Fodinibius salicampi: one gene and its partner. The protein of the gene in region 1 interacts with the protein of each later gene in a pairwise test. Links are inferred from orthologs where the notes say so. Each region holds a gene or a part of one and is shown on either strand. Other genes may lie near its edges. The genes, in order: ABEB05_RS07760 and topA.

Region 1 (9,943 bases):
CTTTCGAGGCAATGAGATCGGGATCAATATAGGGCAGGTCCAGTATTTTTTGGATGTGATAGTCCAGCAGATCTGGATCTTCTGTCACCGTACCGATTTCATCAAATTTCTTGTAGGAGTAGGATTGTTCTTTGCTGATATCGATAACGTCGTTACCTTGATCAGCATCCAGGAATTCACTCTTGCTGTTAAGCAGCTTCAAGGCATTCCATTCCTCGGGATTGTGGCTTGCCGATATAATAATCGCTCCGTCAGCCTTATGTTTTAACACGCCCATTGCTACGGTGGGAGTAGGCGCTATCCCTACTTTAATGACCTCACAACCTACTGATTGTAATGTAGCGCAGACGATATCTTCACAGATCTGTCCCGTAACGCGGGTATCTCGACCGACTACAATTTTTCCACCCCCGGTCCATTGACCAAAAGCAGCTGTATATTGGGTTAAGTTTTCTGGTGTTAAATCAGTTCCAAAAACGCCCCGGATACCCGAGACAGAAATCATTAATGACATTTTCTAGTTCTTAGTTATTTGAGTGATCATGAATTAAGAGAAGCAGTTAGTATGTATATTTACTGTTAACTGCCAGCTGTTCACTGGTTACTGCTTTTCAGGTTTCCAACTTTCTTCACGAGATCCGGCGTGCTTATTTTCAAATCGTGCAATCACAAAGAGGAAATCCGAGAGTCGGTTGAGAAACTTAATTGTTAAATCAGAAATTTCATCTGTCTGTTGACAGGCTACGGCTGCCCGTTCAGCCCGTCGACATATCGTGCGAGATACATGAAGTGTAGCTCCGGGTTGAGAGCCGCCAGGCAGGATAAAGTTTTTCAGGGGATCAAGTTCTTTTTCCATATCGTCTATGGCATCTTCCAGAAAATCCACATCTTCCTCAGAAATCCTGTTAATGCGTGTTTTAGAGGTGGGAGGAGTCGCTAAATCTGCACCAAGCACAAATAATAATTCCTGTACTTTCTTTAAAAGTGCCGTTCCTGTATCAGAAAGTTCGTAGCTGGCAGCTAACCCTACAAATGAATTGAGTTCATCCACTGTTCCGTAGGCTCGGATGCGTTCATTTGACTTCGAAACTCGCTGCCCGCCGAACAGGGAGGTATCACCTGAATCTCCCTTTTTAGTATATATCTTCATAATTTTGTGAAGGTAAATAAAATGAAATTTAAATTACAGAGTATACAGAAAATTATCAGGTTAATACGATTGGAATTACTCTTTCGAAGGTAATGTCACAAAACCATTTCCTATCTTGGCGGCTTTTATATTCTGATGTGTTAGTTTAGTAAGTTTTTTCCATAATTGTTCCGCCTCTTCTGTTCGACACGCTATATCAAGGCTAACTTCCTCCAGGTATTGTGCCTTAATTTCTTTCAGATCAAAACTATTCTTAAGCTGATCAATTTGTGACTGGCAGTGGTAAGGGTAGGTGATTCGAAAATTACGCGTGGGTATTAGTGTAAGTAACTTAGCTTTGTCCAGACATAGTCTGGCTGAATATCCATAAGCCTGGATAAGTCCTGATTTTCCTAATTTGGTGCCACCATAATAGCGTACGACAATACAGCCGCAGTTAACAATATTATATGATTTTAGTTGATTCAGAATAGGGCGACCCGCTGTTCCATTTGGCTCTCCATCGTCCTGCGCAAATTCTTCAATGTTATGGGAATTTATTCGCCATCCGTAACAGTGATGGGTCGCATCCGGATATTTTGATTTTATTCCATCAAATTTTTGTTCAAACTGGCTAATAGAAATGGCCGGGAAAAGGTAGCCGATGAATTTGGACCCCTTTTCCCGAAAAGACGTTTTATTGGTTTTCTGAACCGTTTTCAATGCTGAAATGTTTTACCTGTGTTGGAAACTTGACAATAAATTATGAACAAATACCCAATTATCAATTAATAATCATGACTGCCAATTTAGAATATTTCTGAATAAGATCTATATCTTATATAGGTTATTCTATGTCTTGCCTTTTTATCCATTTCGCCTCATCTTCTATGCCTTGGTAACAGATCCGAACGTTGGTGTAAATGGACGGATAAACGGTACTTTTAACCATTAATATTAGTGATGGCATCAATTCTGAAAGCGCTTAAATCGCAGGTTGGTAGAAAAATATTAACAGGTATTACTGGTGTTGGCTTAATTGTGTTTATTATTTTCCATCTAGCCACCAATCTTCAGATTTTTGGAGATGTACATGCCTTTAACGAAGCAGCCTATACACTCGAAAGTATGGGCTGGCTTTTGTATATCCTTGAAGCAGGTTTGGCGATTGCTTTTCTTTTGCACGCCTATATCGGCATTTCAATTTGGTGGAATCGCCGAAAAGCACGTCCCAAGGGCTATGAAAAGTATCAGACTAAGGGTGGTCCCAGCCACCAGACCTGGGCGGCACGCTCAATGATTTTTACCGGCATAGTTTTACTGGTATTTTTAGTGATTCATATTGATACCTTTAAATTTGGGGCAACCGAGATGGTTACCTTGCCCAGCGGTGAAGAAGCCAGAGATCTGAAAGGATTGATGATTTCAACATTTCAGCAGCCTATTTGGGCTTTCGGGTATACAGCTGTTATGCTGTTACTTGGATTCCATCTGGGACATGGATTTTGGAGTGCATTTACCTCCTTGACGATGAAACACAATCAATATTCAGCTCTTATTTATACTGTTGGTGTTATATTTGCCATCTTAATGGCGGTCGGCTTCCTGATTATTCCTCTTTATATCTATTTTGGCGGAGGCTGTGAAGCAGCACTTATTCAATGCCAATAATTATTTTGTAAATCCACTATTAGACTTATGAAATTAGACTCAAAAGTACCTGAAGGACCATTAGAACAAAAATGGTCTAATCATTTGCAAGATATAAAACTGGTTGCTCCTAATAATAAACGTAAACACGATATTATTGTTGTAGGTACCGGTTTAGCCGGTGGGTCTGCGGCAGCAAGCCTGGCAGAATTGGGATATAACGTCAAGAGCTTTTGCATTCAGGATTCTGCACGTCGTGCTCACAGTATTGCAGCACAGGGAGGAATTAACGCAGCCAAAAACTATCCCAATGACGGAGATACTATTTGGAGACTGTTTTATGATACGATAAAAGGAGGAGATTATCGTTCTCGTGAATCCAATACATACCGCCTTGCAGAGATATCCAATGAGATTATTGATCAGGCTGTAGCTCAAGGAGTTCCCTTTGCCCGCGAGTATGGCGGACTGTTGGCTAATCGTTCGTTTGGAGGGGCTCAGGTTTCCAGAACATTTTATGCCCGGGGCCAAACCGGTCAGCAGTTGTTGCTGGGGGCCTACCAGGCGATGATGCGTCAGGTGCATGAAGGGAATATTGAAATGCATACCCGTCACGAAATGCTGGATTTGGTTATTGTGGATGGGAAGGCGCGTGGCATTGTAACCCGTGATTTGGTTTCCGGTGAAATTCAGCGTTGGATGGCTGATGCGGTTGTGCTGGCCAGTGGGGGATATGGAAATGCGTTTTATCTCTCTACCAATGCAAAGAATTCGAATGTTACGGCGGCATGGCGATGCCATAAGCGGGGAGCAGCTTTTGCGAATCCCTGCTATGTGCAGATCCATCCAACTTGTATACCCGTATCCGGGGATTATCAATCCAAACTTACGTTAATGAGTGAGAGCCTGCGTAATGATGGACGTGTTTGGGTACCTGAAAAGAAAGGAGACGATCGACACCCTAACGATATCCCTGATGAAGAACGATACTACTATCTGGAAGAAAAATATCCCGCCTTTGGTAATTTGGTACCGAGGGATGTTGCTTCTCGAAATGCTAAAATCGTCTGTGACGAGGGTATGGGCGTAGGTCCGACTGGCCGTGCCGTTTATCTGGATTTTCGGGATGCTATTGAGCGGGAAGGCCGTCAGAGCATATCCGAGAAATATGGAAACCTTTTTGAGATGTATGAAAATATTACGGGTGATAACCCCTATGAAGAGCCAATGCGTATTTTCCCGGCGGTGCATTATACAATGGGTGGCCTGTGGGTGGATTACAATCTTATGAGTACCATTCCCGGACTTTTTGTAGCTGGAGAGGCCAATTTCTCTGATCACGGGGCCAACCGATTGGGGGCCAGTGCCCTTATGCAGGGTCTGTCTGATGGTTATTTTATTATTCCGTATACGGTTGGTAATTATATCGCTGATACTGAATTAGGAGAAGTAGACACAAAACATGAAGCTTTTGATGAAGCGGCCCAAAATGCCCAGGGGCATATTGATAAGCTACTAAACGTTCAGGGAGATAAGAGTGTGATTGAATATCACCGTGAACTCGGACAAATAATGTGGGATAAGGTTGGAATTTCCCGGAATGAAGAAGGATTGAAGAAAGCCATTAAAGAGATTCGCTCTCTACGTGAAGACTTTTGGCAGAATGTACGCGTACCGGGAGAGGCAGCTAATTATAACAAATACTTAGAGTTTGCAGGTCGCGTAGCCGATTTTCTTGAGCTTGGTGAACTGATGGCGGAGGATGCGCTTCATCGTGATGAATCGGCAGGATGCCATCTCAGGGAGGAGCATCAAAGTGAAGAAGGGGAAGCCCTGCGAAACGATGAGGAGTATTCTTATGTAGCTGCCTGGGAGTTCAAAGATGTTAATGGAGAGCTCCGGGAACAGCTCCATAAAGAAAACCTTGAATTTGAATTCGTAGAATTGAAACAACGAAGTTATAAATAGAACACAATTAGAACTGACTCAACAGAATAGTAAAGCACTATTATCTGTGTTCTAATTTTAGGTAAAATAATTAATTATGGCTGATACATTTACCATCCACTTAAAAATCTGGCGCCAAGCAGGCCCTGACGAGCCCGGTAGATTGGTTGATTACACCCTTAACAATGTTAATGAGCATATGTCTTTTTTGGAAATGCTTGACGTGCTCAATGAACAGATTGTCGCCAAAGGTGAGGAAGAGCCTATCGAATTCGACTATGATTGCCGGGAAGGTATTTGCGGTTCCTGTAATCTTATGATTAATGGTCGCGCACACGGTCCAAAAGCTCTTACCTGTACCTGTCAGTTACATATGCGTAATTATAGTGAGGGAGACACTATTGTTGTGGAACCTTTTCGGGCCCAGGCTTTTCCGGTCATCAAAGATTTGGTCGTTGATCGCAGCGCTTTCGACCGTATTATTGAGGCCGGCGGTTATGTATCAGTCAAGACCGGTTCAGCACCCGATGCCAACTCTATCCCCATTGATAAGTCAGTGGCAGACACTGCTTTTGATTATGCTACTTGTATTGGATGCGGGGCCTGCGTGGCAGCCTGTCCGAATTCTTCCGCTTCCCTGTTTACAGGGGCGAAATTATCGCACTTAAATCGATTGCCACAAGGCGAACCCGAGCGCAAGAAGCGAACGGTAGCCATGGTTGAGCAAATGGAGGAAGAGGGTTTTGGAGATTGTTCCAACTTCGCAGAATGTGAAGCAGTTTGTCCTAAAGGTATTTCTATCTCTGCTATTGCGGAAATGCGTCGTAATTATATGAAGGCGACGTTTGCCAATGAGGCCTGAGGTATTTTTTTACTGCATTTCTAGTAATAATCTTTTCTGATTTCCAATAAACGGAGTCATGGAGGCATGGGTAAAACAATTTTCTTTAGCCAAACGGATTTAATGTGAGGCAAGCATACGTTTTTATTTGTATCTCAAAGAGACTAAATTTGGTTTTAATCATCGAAAGACTAACTTGTTAAAAGGTGGCTCTTTTGAAATACCTTATAGAAGGCTCTCTTTATGGTATTTTCTTCAATAGACACTTCAAATTAAAATTATATAAGAGCCAGTTTTAGATAAAAACCTGTCGGGAGGATAATATGGAAACAAAACAAGATTTGGCCTTCGAAAAAGTTAGATTCAAAGGTGTGGCAACATTAAAAGATGTGGATGGTGTCTCAACGTTATGCATCATGAGTTCGGTAAAGGAAGCGGTGGATTTAGGGTTTGATGAGAAAGAGGCACATGAAATGTTTGCTACATACAATCCTTGTACAGAGGAATTTTCAATTTTCGGAATGGTATCCTGTTCCGGAGATGATGAATGTGCTCCCAAAACATGCCAGCTTCATCGGTGGGACCCGAATGCTAAATCATGGATCAACCATGGAGAATCAAGTGCTTTTGCCCATGGCAATACATGGAAATGCATCTGTAAATAATGTATTAATGAAGAGTCCATAATCCGCTAGAATGCCTGTACTCGTTTTATGAGTCAACATTAACCTTAAACCGGCACCGGATGATGAGTGTACGTAGGCCATTTTGCTATTGCAGGAATGCGTTGTAACTACGTGAAAACTACCCTAGCAGGCGAAGAAGTATAAGATGCAGGTTTAAGAAGGATATAACGTATACTGTTACCGTTGTTTTAGTTTAGCCGTCAGATTTTGAAGTAATCTGACGGCTAATTTTTTGACTTGAGTCAAATCAGCGAATCTTTTCTATCATCTCCCAAGATGTTTTTATCCCCTTAATTAAGGCTGAACTCAGTCCGTTGTGCTCCATTTCATTGAGCCCCGCAATAGTACACCCCTTGGGAGTCGTGACTTTATCAATTTCATACTCAGGGTGATTGTTCGAGTTTAACAGCAGACTTGAAGCCCCAAGCGCAGTTTGAGAGGCAATAAGCTGGGCCTCCTCAGCATGAAAGCCTACCTCAATACCTCCCTGAGAAGCGGCGCGGATATAACGCAGAAAGAAAGCAATACCGCATGCTCCTAAAACAGTAGAGGCTTCCATGAGTTCAGAGTTGATAACCAGCGTTTTGCCGAGCGTCTCAAATAGTTCAATTACCTTTTCTTCCGCTTCTTTGTGGGGGGTCCTTTCGATGCAGGTCATTGCCTGATTGATAGCAGCTGCTGTATTGGGCATAACCCGAAGAATTCGATAGCCCGATCCTGTTAGTTTAGCAATTTCTTCCCCGGAAACTCCTGCCATTGTTGAGGCAATGATATGTTGTTTGGGGTCTAATACCGGCTTAATCTCTTCGATTAGATGTTCAATTTGCGTTGGCTGAACAGAAATGACAATAAGTTCAGCTTCTTTAACTGCGGATAAATTATCAGAACTCACAGTAATACCATCCTCTTCGAGATGTTGAATGAGATCAGTATTTCTGCGAGTAACCGTTACATCATATTTCTGGGAAGCTTCATCGGTTCGAGACAGTCCTTTTGCAAGGGCTGTTCCCAGATTACCGCCTCCCAGGATTGCTACATTTGTTTTCATAAGTCTTGTAAATTGAATTAGAAATACTAATTAACTATTGAATGCTTCCTTAAATTTTTCCCTGATTTGATCAGTACAAAGATTACCAATACTTCCTTCATGCGTATGCTTTAGCTCTTTATCTGGATCGAATGTTCCTTCTGCTATTGCCTGTCCAACTTCCCGATACGCTTCTCTGAAGGGAGTATTTTGCATAACCTTACGGTTCACTTCCTCGACGCTAAACAGGTAATCGTATTTAGGATCATCAATAACATTTTCATTTACCTCCACGTGCTGGAACATAAATCTGCTGATATCCAGGCATTCTTTCAGGTTCTGAACCGCTGGAAAGAGTTTTTCTTTTAGAAGCTGGAAATCCCGGTGGTAACCATTGGGCAGGTTGTTGGTAATAAGTGTTAATTCATTCGGCAAGTTCTGGATGCTGTTACATTTTGCCCGTATAAGTTCAAAAACATCCGGATTCTTTTTGTGCGGCATGATGCTTGACCCTGTGGTTAGTTCATCCGGGAAAGATAGAAAGTCAAAATTTTGATTCATAAACAGGCACACATCCATAGCCATCTTGGAGAGGGTGCCTGCCACCGAACTCAGGGCATAGCTAATACTCTTTTCGAGTCTGCCTCGACTCATTTGGGCAGCTACTGAATTAAATTTCAGAGTAGAAAAATTTAATAATTCAGTAGTTTTACTGCGATTTAGAGGGAGAGAACTGCCATATCCTGCTGCTGATCCAAGTGGATTTTGATCTCCAATCTTATATGCGGCATTCAGCATATACAAGTCATCAATAAGGGATTCTGCATAGGCCCCGAACCAAAGTCCGAAAGAAGAGGGCATTGCCACTTGCATGTGAGTATAGCCTGGAATGATAACTTCTTTATGCTTTTCACTCAGCTCCGTGAGCTCTTCAAAAAGGTTCTTTATAAGTTGTTTAATCTCATCAATTTGATCTTTGGCATATAAATGAAGGCACACCAAAACCTGATCATTACGTGATCGTCCGGAATGAATTTTCTTGCCGGTTTCTCCCAGTTTTTGGGTCAGCTCATATTCAATTTTAGAATGGACATCCTCAAAATCTTCTTCTATAGTGAAATCGCTTGACTCTACGTCATCAAGTAGTCTGTTTAGTTCTGTAATAATACTTTTTGCCTCCTCATCCGATAAAATATCAATGCTATTGAGCATCCGGGCATGAGCTTTGGAAGCCCGCAGATCATATTCAGCAATTTGGAGATCGAGAACACGATCCTGACCAACGGTAAACTGATCGACAATATCGCTTGTAGAGGCTTGGCCTTTGTCCCAGAGTTTCATGATTGTTTAATTTGTTTTGATGTCGTTTGTTATCTGTAAATTTTTTCTCATTCTAATCTATTGTATAACTGAATATTAATAACTAAGACCTAATAACGGAATCTAATAAGTTAATATATGTCTCTATTCCTTTTTCTATTTCGTCGAGGCGAATAAACTCGTCAGGTGTATGGGAACGCGCAGATTTTCCGGGTCCCATCTTTAGTGAAGGCACCGAAAGAAAGGCCTGATCCGAAAGCGTTGGAGAGCCATAGGTTTCTATGCCCATACCCTTCCCAACTTGTACCAATGGATGCTCAAGGGGAATAAATGAGGGGTTGAGACGAATTGAACGAGCCGTAACTTCCGATTCAATATTATTTTTTATGGTTTCCAAAATGTGAACATTGTCATAAATATCGGTACTCCGAATATCAACGGTAAATGTACAACGGTCTGGTACAACATTATGCTGGCTTCCGGCATTGATTACGGTTACCGTCATTTTTACGGGTCCGAGCATTTTAGATTCTTTCTCGAACCGATGGGTTTTGAACCATTCAATATCTTTGAGTGCGATATAGATAGCATTTTCCCCTTCGTTACGGGCAGCATGACCACTTTTCCCCTTGGCCATACATTCCAGTACCATAAGTCCTTTTTCAGCTACGGCCATACGCATTTGGGTAGGTTCTCCCACGATAGCGCAATCAATTTCCGGAATTTTATCAAGAATCGAGATAATGCCATTATCCCCGGATATTTCCTCTTCCGCGGTTGCAGCCATCACTAAATTATAAGTCAAGTCCTCTTGAGGATAAAAATGTATAAACGTAGCAATAAGTGAAGTTAAAGGTCCGCCTGCATCATTGGAACCTAATCCAAACAGCTTGCCGTTTTCAACCACTGGTATAAAGGGATCTTTGGTATAGCCTCCATTGGGTTTTACCGTATCATGGTGAGAATTAAGCAGTATAGTTGGTTTTTCTTCATCAAAATGCTCATTGGTGGCCCAAATGTTGTTTTTGTGTCTCTGGACAGGAATTCCCTTTGACTTCAGGTAATCTTCAATCAAATCGCCGGTTTTGTTCTCCTCTGTGGACAGGGAAGGGGTAGAGATCAATTTCTTGAGCAGTTCAATAGCTTCGGTAGCGCGCTGTTTCATAACGTTAATGTTGTTCCAATTTGGTTAGACAAGTTCTTCACGTGCTTAATATGTACTTGTTGTACATTTTTTTGCAGGGCTCCAAAAGCTGTATCAAGTTTTGGGATCATCCCTTCGTGGATAATTCCCTGATCTTTGAGCTGAATATATTCTTCATGGTTAATATGCTTGATCCAGG
Region 2 (10,224 bases), on another replicon or contig:
CCGCCCAAGCCTTTCAGTTTGTAAGCAAAAATTACGGCAAGTATCCCTATGATAAATACTCCTTTATCCAGGGAGGCGATGGAGGAATGGAATATCCCATGGCAACCCTGATTACCGGCAATCGCTCGCTGCGCAGCCTCGTGGGAGTCAGTGTCCATGAGCTTATTCACGCCTGGTACCAAGGGGTACTTGCAAATAATGAAAGCCGGTATCCTTGGATTGATGAAGGTTTTACCTCTTACGTATCGGCAAAAACAATGAATCAGCTTTTTAATAATGGAGAGAGCGATAATCCACACAGAGGGTCCTATCGTTCCTATTTTAATATCGTAGATGCCGGCATGGAAGAAGCACTGGATATCCATGCGGATCATTTTGAAACCAATCGAGGGTATGGGGTAGCCTCTTATTCCAAAGGAGCAATTTTCCTTCATCAGCTGGAATATATTATTGGGAAGAAAGCGCTCGACCGTACCATGAATCGTTTTTTTCAGGAATGGAAATTCAAACATCCCGACGGACGTGATTTTCTCCGTATCGCAGAAGAAGAATCAAATATGATCCTTGACTGGTACTACCAGTATTTCATCGAAACAACCAAAACCATCGATTATGGAATTACTTCTGTAATTGCGGATGAAGGACAAACCCGAATAACACTTGAAAGGCATAATCTTATGCCCATGCCTATCGATCTTATGGTAACATATAAAGATGGGAGCCAGGAACTGTTTTATATCCCATTACGAATAATGCACAATGTTAAGCCCCAAGGGGAGACCGATGTTAGCCGCACCATTGTAGAAGACTGGCCCTGGGTTAATCCTACTTATACGCTAACCATTGATAATGCAGGCAGTGATATAGAGCATATAGAGATAGAACCCTCCGAGCGCATGGCCGATATTGATCGTAGCAACAATACTATTAATCTGACAGAGGAAGAAGATTAACAGTACCAAAGTAACTTAGAGAAAACCAAAAGCCCTGGCATTAAAACCGGGGCTTTTTACTTTGTATGTAATCCAAGGATAGTGGGAAGGGGCAGCCCTTTCATATCTGAAATAGCAATCGTATTTGCTGGCAAATAAATACGAAACTTTCTCTCGAACACGAGTTAGAAATCCTTCTTTATTGTTTTATTGTATTGAAAATAACAGTAATAAAAACAAGGATTTCTCATTTCGCTTCGCTACATTCGAAATGACGGATAAGCCTTAATAAAAAATGACCAAGTTCTATTAACCGCAGTTAATTTATCATCTCGACCGTCAGGAAAAGATCTTTCTTTACCCTCCATAATCCAAATGATTCCTCTCTTTATTAATTATGGCCAAAATGATATTTAAAATTAGATGCGACCAACTCGGAAATCATCTTTATAATTAAGAAACTCCCAATCAGAGTTCACCTTATTAATTAGTGCTTCTTTTTTCTCACGACGCCACTTTTTTAATTTTTTCCCGTTTTATCACCTCATAAGCTGTTCTATAGGCTTCATAGTAAATAAGTTTGTAGCAATAGTAACGACCAGCAAAAGTTTGCCAATCACCTCTATGTCTATAATGATCATTGAGACGTTTACCAAGATCATTCGTCATTCCAATATATAGCGTTGTTCTATGGGGATTGGTCTTAATGTAAACGTAATATGGCATTCTAGCTTAGCTTTCAAAGTTTAGATCTTTATTAATTAGTAAGACCCAAAAAAAGCTAAATCCTTACAAATTTATCGGCGAAAAAGAATATTTCGAAATCGAAATGGGTCCTAAAACAGAAAATCACAATCCTATTTGTCATCTCGACCGCCAGGGAGAGGTCTTTGTTTTAAAGCCCAAAACAAATGGAGATAAAAATTTCACTTTGCTCGACTACTGCCAGGATCTTTTGGAATGAGGAAAAATAGGAAAAGCTTCAGCCCACTTTATCCTTTATAGCGAGAGGTTTACCAACTTTGCCCAAACAAAAGAAAGAAAAGCAAAAATTCTAAAAAAGACTGGTTTGTTCGTGATCTTCTTTTTGAGCCTGCTTTAGAGTAGGACGAGAAACATCGCTTCGGTTCACCTTCAACATATCCGCATTGAACTTTTTCCCGTATATCCTCTGCGCTATCCCATGGAGAGCTTTTTCACCGCGTGGAGTTATAAACAGGCGTTTGTGGTCATCCGTTGAAAGGAAACCGAACTCTTTTAGATCATTTACAATCATATAGGAAAGTTTATTGACCGTACCCGAATGCTGCTCAACAAAATCCCGCTGTGGAGCTTCGTCATCTGCCGAATAAGCCAATCCCAAAATATTCATCTCCACTTCCGTTAGGGGATATCCTTCACAACTCTTAGTTAGCGTACGATCCCAAGCCTGTTGCTCATAATACTGTCCGAACCACCATTTCCCCTCTTTAATGAGCTTTTTAGTTACCGCACACGAAAAGTATTCGCCGGGTTTAGCTTTCTTAGGAATTCCCCGATCCCGGTACATGGAGACCAATGTTGCCAGATCGATCTCATGGAGATTCGGGGGATATTCAAAATGATGTTTTGAAGTTTTTTCCATGACACACCAAATTAGAAAACTAACAGATCATTGTCATCTATAATTTGGGAATTTTAGCAGAAAGATAGAAGGGTAAATAAGATTGCCTTATTCTCCCCTCACCTTACGCATGGTCAATATCACTTGGCCTTTTCAGCGATCAGCTGCATCGCAATATCCATAGTTACATCTTCGGGATCAAAATCATCGGGCAAGCTTATATTTGTCTTTCCAAACTTTATATAAGGTCCGTACCGGCCAGTCATAACGCGCACCTTTTTCCCTTCTTCCGGATGATCTCCCAACTCTTTAATAACATTACTTTTACGGGAAGATTTGTTTTTCTTCTGCTCCAAAAGTTCCAGCGCCCGATCCAGTTCCACATCCAGTACACTATCACTTTTTTTAAGCGAAGCAAACGTACCGTCATGTACTACAAAGGGACCATATCGCCCCACGCCAGCCCTCACTACCTTATCCGTTTCAGGATGTTTTCCAAGTGGACGCGGTAACTCCAACAAACGAAGAGCAAGATCAACATCGACTTCTCCGGGTTTCATCCCTTTCAGAAGCGACGCACGTTCGGGCTTTTTATTATCCTCGGTAACTTCACCCAACTGTACATAGGGTCCATAGCGGCCATTAAGCACAAAAATAGGGTCTCCCGTTTCCGGGTGTTCCCCAATGGATTTTGGACCTTCTTGTTCAGCCTTAATTAATTCCTCGAGCTTTTCAACGGTAATATCGCTTGGCTTCCAGCTGTCAGGAATAGAAGTACTTAGCTCCTCGCCATTCATCTCTTTTTTGATATAAGGTCCATAACGACCAACAAATACTTTAATGCCATTCAAGTTTTCTAAAGGGAGATCAAGATGGCGGGCTTCTTTGGGATCTATTTCATCTTCCTGCTCATCAACCTTTGCTTTTAATCCTTTTTCTCCCTTATAGTATTCACTTAGATAATCATTGGTATTGAGTTCACCCCTTGCGATTTTATCTAACTTTGCCTCCATCTCAGACGTAAAATCACTATCTACCAAATCATGCAGGTTTTTCTCCAGCAACTCAGTAACCGCAAAGGCTGTAAAGGTAGGAACAAGTGTTTTGCCCTCGGCTTCTACATAGCCCCGGTTCTGGACCGTACTTATAATTGACGCATAAGTACTTGGACGTCCCACCCCACGCTTTTCAAGCTCTTTAACAAGCGTAGCCTCCGTATAACGGGCTGGTGGCTTCGTTTCATGAGATATCGGCTCAATTCCCTCCTCAACGACTTCCTCTCCTTCTTTAAGTTCGGGCAGAAACTTCTCTTGGTTCTCCAGAGCCGCATCAGGATCATCACTCCCTTCCACATAAGCTCGGAAGAAGCCCGGGAAAACGATTCTCTTACCACTAGTTCTAAACTCAGCTACCTTACCGTTTGCTTTTGCTTCAATGGTAACATTGGTAAATTCAAGCTCAGCCTTAGCCATCTGGGTTGCAATCGTTCGCTTCCAGATCAAATCGTAAAGCTTAAATTGATCTCCGCGAAGTCCCGCTTCTTCGGGCTTCCTGAAATAGCTACCGGCCGGACGAATTGCTTCGTGGGCTTCCTGTGCTGCTTTTTGTCCGCCATAATTACGCGGTCGATCAAACAGATATTCTTCTCCGTACTCATCCTTAACCGCATTGCGCGCCGCATTAATGGCCTGTCCCGATAACCGGGCGGAATCGGTACGCATGTACGTTATATAACCATTTTCGTAAAGCTTTTGAGCTACACCCATGGTTCGCTTAGCCGAGAAATTCAGCTTACGGTTGGCCTCCTGTTGAAGCGTCGAAGTAATAAAAGCCGGGGAAGGATTGCGCTTCTTACGATTTTTCTTAACCTCAGAAACCTTCCATTCAGCCTTATCCAGATTATCGCGCAGCTCAGAGGCTGATTTGTCATCAAGTAAAACAACCTTTTTGGGCTTCTTGAGCTTTCCGGTATGTTCATCAAAATCTTTGCCGGAAGCCAGACGCTTTCCATCCAAATGCGTCAGATCCGCATCAAAAATATATTCGTCATTTTCTTTGTGAAGCTGGGCTTTCAAATCCCAGTACCGGGCCGAACGGAACTTCATCCGCTCACGCTCGCGCTCAACCATGAACCGTACCGCTACCGACTGTACACGTCCCGCCGACAAGCCGGGAGCAATCTTTTTCCATAACAGCGGGGAGATGGTATAACCCGCAAGCCGATCTATGATGCGACGGGCTTCCTGGGCGTTTACCAGATTCATATCGATATCCCGGAAATGGTTGAGTGCCTCTTTAATAGCTTCTTCTGTTATCTCACGAAAGACCATTCGCTTAACCGGCACATCAGGCTTCAGAAGCTCCGTTAAATGCCAGGATATAGCTTCTCCCTCGCGGTCTTCATCCGTAGCAAGGATCAGCTCATCCGAATTCTTTAATTCCTTTTTAAGACGCTTTATCACTTTTTTCTTACCCCGGGGGATTACATAAATAGGCTCAAAATCTTTTTCTGTATTCACGCCCAGATTTGCCCATTCTTCACCCTTAAACTTTTTGGGTACCTCCTTAGCGTTAGCCGGAAGATCCCGTATATGTCCCATTGACGAATCTATTACATATTCGGCAGGAAGATATTTCTTTAACGTTTTTATTTTTGTAGGTGACTCTACAATTACAAGAGACTTCATATAGTTCTTTTACAAATTACTGATCAGCTCTTTTAACTCAGAAGCATGATCTTTAGTATTTACTTTTTCAATAATTGCTTGTACGGTCCCATCGGTATCAATGACATAAGCAGAACGAGTAGGGGCCTCATATTTATTGCCGAACATATTCTTTTCAACAATGGAATCAGTCGCTTCTGCAAACTTATAATCCGGATCGGAGGCCAATATATAATTTATGTCTAACTTTTCAGCATAGTTTTTATGCGATCCACAGCTATCTTTGCTAATTGCAACTAGATTGTACCCCTTCTGATCAAACCAGTCTGATTCATCTGCCAGACTTTTATTTTGCTTATCACATCCAGACGTATTATTGCGCATATAGACCGAAACAATAGTCGGACGATCTAGTAAATCACTAAAGGGTACGGTTTTTTCTTCGCCATCTTGTAGGATATCAAGAGTAAAATCAGTATTTATCTTGCTGCCTTCTTCAATCATTTGATAAAATAATAATATTGTTATTAGCTATTAATCCCATTACTACAAACTCAAAACAATCGCGGCTATTGTGCGCTATACCGATAGGAATTGAACTTTTATAATAACGTGATCATTCAGATACTGCAATAATTCATTTATCGATTGCGGAAAGTATCGTTTCTAATTGAAGATTAGATGAAGGACAAAGGATAAAATCGGGTCTGCAGCACCTACATCCGCTCCCTTAATAAATACCGGGCTACTGCGGCCACCATAATACTATGATGGATAGTCCCCTCTTCCACCATCGATAAAAAATCTTCAAGTAGTAGAGCATGCACTTTAATGCGTTCATGGATATCACTTTCCGTTTCCCGGAACCCCGAAAACTCACAATTTTGTGCTAAATATAAGTGCGTGTAATTGGTCATTATAGCCGGATTTGCACTTACCTTTCCCAAGTTCTCCCATTGTTCTGATTTATAACCCGTTTCTTCTGCCAATTCACGCTGGATAGCCTCCAAAGGCGTTTCTCCCGAGTCTACCATACCTCCCGGAATTTCAAGCGTAGGCTGTTCAATTCCATAACGGAATTGCTCAACCAATACTACTTTTTTATCCTCCGTTATAGGCAACACATTTACCCATTCAGGAGCTTCAAGCACATAAAAATATCCTTCGTTATATTCTGACTCCGACTCCAGTCGCATCTTTCTATGCAAAAGATTAAAAATTGGTGTTTTATATTCCTTATTTTCACGGACTACTGACCACGGTTCGATAGTAAAGCGAAATGATTTATCACTCATAAGTAGCAGAATATTTTATGGCAAATCAGTTTGAATTTGAAACAAAAGAAGTTACCTCAAAAGAAGAACTCCACGATCGTATGGTGGAGGCTTGCAACGCGATGGAAGCAATTTACAAAAATGGTGACTATCCCCAAGTATTTGTTAAACGATCGTGGTCAAAACATAATCCTATTATCACCGGAGAAATGGCGAAGCCCGAAGCCTATCGCTGGTATCTGCTTCGTGAACTAAAAAAGCTGGGTAGAAAAGGTGCTGTTATTAAAGTTTTACCTTCTCGTGAACGACTGCCCCTGAATGATCCCGAACTTCTGGATAACACCGACGAGGACGATTGGGATATTACGCAAAAGAAACTTTTCCTTTTTAGTCCCGAACGCATCGAGATCTCTCTCAATCGCCTTCAGCACTACACTGGCACCGATCCAAAAGACTTCCAGCGATATATTCTCTTCACCAATTATGACATGCATATTGAGGTTTTTCTCGACAAATTCCCTGACTGCGTGAAACCGTCTAGGGAGGGGGTACAAATGCCCGCTTACCACCATAAACTGGACGACAACAAAGGCGTGTCTCTTGTCAATATTGGCGTGGGTCCCTCTAATGCAAAAACCATCACCGATCATATTGCTGTACTACGTCCGGATGCTATGCTAATGGTTGGTCACTGCGGTGGCCTGCGTAATCATCAGGAAATCGGGGACTTTGTTCTTGCAACCGGATTTATGCGCAATGACGGAGTACTGGATGATATCCTTCCGCTTAATATTCCCATTACCCCCAATTACCTGTTAAATGTGTACCTGAAAGAAGTACTCGACAAATATGATCGCAATCACCGGATGGGCACCATATTTACAACGGCTAACCGCAATTGGGAATTCATCAAACGCCGTACCGTCGAACAGATTCATATGAGCCGTAGCATTGCCGTAGATATGGAATCAGCCACTGTTGCTACCAACGGCTATCGCTATCGCATCCCCAATGCTACCCTCCTTTGTGTAAGCGATAAACCGCTGCACGGTAAGCCAAAGCTCAGTGACGAGGCGCAGGAATTTTACGAGGATTCCAAGCAACTCCATCTGGAAGTTGTACTTGAAGCGCTTAACATCTGCAAAGAAAACTATCCCGAAGGTCTCCCCAATGCCAGCATCCGGGCTATGAACGAACCCCTGATGGGTGGCCCGGATGAAGAATAAAGTAGGTTAGGGAAAAGAGACCCAGAAAATATCAACCGCAGTATTCTCCCCGTTTCCCCTTGACTGCCATTAACTCCGAATCAAATACTGAAACTTAACGAAAAACTGACGGTCCGTTTCTTTATACCCGTTAAATCCATTGGGTCCGGGCTGGTCAAAATGATTCATATAATCCGTCATCCCTATATAGAACTTGGTAAACGGATTGGCTTTATAATAAACCAACGGATATACCTGGATCTGTTCGTCAAAAGAATTGTATTGAGTAATTAATCTTGCAAAAAGCTTCTCAGTAAAATTATATCGACCAGTCATGCGAAAAATATCACCACTGTAGAAGCTCTGGTCATCGTCATACGAAGAGAGCGTTGAATAATCATAGCTTAAGTTTAATTCCAACCGACTGGTAGGCTTAATTGTAGAACTAGCTGAAATATTATAGCCTTTCCCCATTTCAGGATTGCGCGATCGATAAATATCTTTTCCGAAACCAACATGACCCTGAAAAGAGAGTGCATCAAGCGGATTTGTTCGTGCATTAATCATTACACGATTCATTTTTGTAAAAAGCCTTCCTCGAAATCGTTCATCATTAAGAGGCAAAAAACTGATCGCTAAATTGGTCTGACCGCCGAAGCTGTTACTAAGCCGAGTAAAAATATATCGCTCCTGGAACTGCCCGTCAAAATCATAACGCCATGTTCCGCTCACACTCAATCTTCCCTGCGATAAGAGTCTTGTATTCGGATAATAAGAGAGACTCTGACTTGCTTCAAACTCCCTGCGGTCTGTCTGATTAATGAAGCCGGCCTGAGTTTGAAATGTCGGTGAATAGGCGGAGTATTCCAGTGAAAAGTCATAATACTTTGCTTCTCGCGAAAACTCCGTACTGATCAATGAACCGCCGAACTGCTCACCGTTAAAAGCAGCGTCATGAGAACTCTGTCCAAAGTTTCTTGTCTCATCGAACAGGGTGGTATCACTTAGCTCCTTCGTATCAGAATAAGCCGCCTGACCGCTAAAATAATACTGATCAGTCAGCCGAAAGTTCCAGTCGATACTGCCTACATAATTTTCACCGTCTTGTTGGTTTCGGGTCGTTAATAAACCACCAACATATGATTCTGACCCAAAACTGTATTTTCCCCGCAGTACATTACTGTAGGAGTCTTTTTCTGAACGAATGAGCGAACTTCCATAGCGACCCGGTACTATAAAGGGAGTATCACGATCATAGGCTGTTAAAAAAGCCACACTGTAACTACTCGACTGATGGGTAACCTTACCAGCTGCGATAGGATGGTTAATCATTCGGGAATAAAAAAGATCTTCCGAGGTACTAAACAGATCACTTCCCTTCATAAAAAAGGGCCGTTTTTCGGGATAGTACAGCGCAAATGTTTCATTGGCTCCAATCTGTGCAGCATCCGTTTCTACCTGACTAAAATCAGGATTTAGAACGGCATTCAATGAGGTAGTTGAGGTTGGTGAGTACATTACGCTCCCGCCAATACGGCCTTCAAGCGGACCATGATCCAGACCAGAAGAAGGATCATCGGGAGTATTGAGTTCACTGCTTTGGTAACTCATTCCATAGGGAAGCAACTCAACGGTATTACTGTTTTCTATTCCTTCCATGCCTGTCAAAAGCCCGTTCTGGCACAATAGGCATGAATTACTGAGCTTAACATCACTCCATGTTAACTGGTAGCGATTACTTCTCGGATAGTTGCGAAGAAACTGTACAGACCAATCCTGAACTTCACGCTTGGGAAAATTGAGACTTTTGAATGGGATTTTCATTACGGCCGTATATCCAAAATCCGTTATATGAGCCTCCGAACTCCACAGCATATCAAAATTCATATCCTCACTGTTTCCGGTTCGCATGCCATCCATCTGTATTCCCAGTGGATTTACAAAGAGTTCATACGCCTGCTGATTATTATTAAAGGGATCTATAAAAACACCTATGAAATCATCCTGGAAACTATTGTCCCTGTCAGTGATATTAGCTCTTATGCCCCTGGGATTGGGGTCCTTACAAATAAAACCGATATACAAATTATGCTGACTGTATAATACTTTAACTTCAGTTTCTACCGGAGCGGGGGCGTTATCATTGGGTTGTACCTGATGCTCAATAAATACCGACGGGGCTTTGTCCCATGCCTGGTTTTCCAATCCTGCAGTTATATTAAAATCATTTTCAATTTGAAGCGGACGAACTTGCATCGTAGTATCCATTTGCGATTGAGCCCAAAGCCCAGATAAAGGAATAATCATTAAAAAAATGACTGCAAATAATATTTTCTCGTTCCAACCTGTTTGATGCATAAAATAAATCAGCTCTGTCTTTTTTAGATATTGTTTCTTTAACATTGCTAATTAAATCTTACGAAAAAATCTCAAATTGTTACGCCTGAAAAACTGGATATCCATTGAACTAAATATTGATACAACCGATCCTCTTTGGCAGAATAAATTATTTTTTTTTGTAAGGATTCATCGACAAAACGGTCT

What was found.
Region 2: the proteins of ABEB05_RS07760 (region 1) and topA interact in binary tests that used the Escherichia coli proteins (3 or more experiments, as listed by UniProt). The link is inferred for Fodinibius salicampi from one-to-one orthologs.

The regions. Positions count from the first base shown.
Region 1 is NZ_BAABRS010000001.1:1,806,583-1,816,525, reverse strand. The notes cover bases 40-2,844. They hold ABEB05_RS07760 (IMPACT family protein), read right to left. Parts: upstream 1,853-2,844; coding sequence 1,226-1,852; downstream 40-1,225. Other genes in these bases: ABEB05_RS07750 (fumarate reductase/succinate dehydrogenase flavoprotein subunit), read left to right, coding at 2,828-2,844; ABEB05_RS07755 (succinate dehydrogenase cytochrome b subunit), read left to right, coding at 2,093-2,800; ABEB05_RS07765 (cob(I)yrinic acid a,c-diamide adenosyltransferase), read right to left, coding at 602-1,150; glmM (phosphoglucosamine mutase), read right to left, coding at 40-514. Also shown: more of glmM, read right to left, coding at 1-39; more of ABEB05_RS07750, read left to right, coding at 2,845-4,747; ABEB05_RS07745 (succinate dehydrogenase/fumarate reductase iron-sulfur subunit), read left to right, coding at 4,824-5,588; ABEB05_RS07740 (hypothetical protein), read left to right, coding at 5,939-6,232; proC (pyrroline-5-carboxylate reductase), read right to left, coding at 6,501-7,301; argH (argininosuccinate lyase), read right to left, coding at 7,332-8,621; ABEB05_RS07725 (M20 family metallo-hydrolase), read right to left, coding at 8,704-9,765; argB (acetylglutamate kinase), read right to left, coding at 9,762-9,943.
Region 2 is NZ_BAABRS010000003.1:302,427-312,650, forward strand. What follows is about bases 2,450-5,535. They hold topA (type I DNA topoisomerase), read right to left. Parts: upstream 5,223-5,535; coding sequence 2,676-5,222; downstream 2,450-2,675. Other genes in these bases: ABEB05_RS12475 (hypothetical protein), read right to left, coding at 2,450-2,556; ABEB05_RS12485 (peroxiredoxin), read right to left, coding at 5,232-5,535. Also shown: ABEB05_RS12465 (M1 family metallopeptidase), read left to right, coding at 1-953; ABEB05_RS12470 (GIY-YIG nuclease family protein), read right to left, coding at 1,437-1,658; more of ABEB05_RS12475, read right to left, coding at 1,987-2,449; more of ABEB05_RS12485, read right to left, coding at 5,536-5,705; ABEB05_RS12490 (NUDIX hydrolase), read right to left, coding at 5,918-6,496; ABEB05_RS12495 (phosphorylase family protein), read left to right, coding at 6,514-7,701; ABEB05_RS12500 (carbohydrate binding family 9 domain-containing protein), read right to left, coding at 7,771-9,948. UniProt on the Escherichia coli protein: Releases the supercoiling and torsional tension of DNA, which is introduced during the DNA replication and transcription, by transiently cleaving and rejoining one strand of the DNA duplex.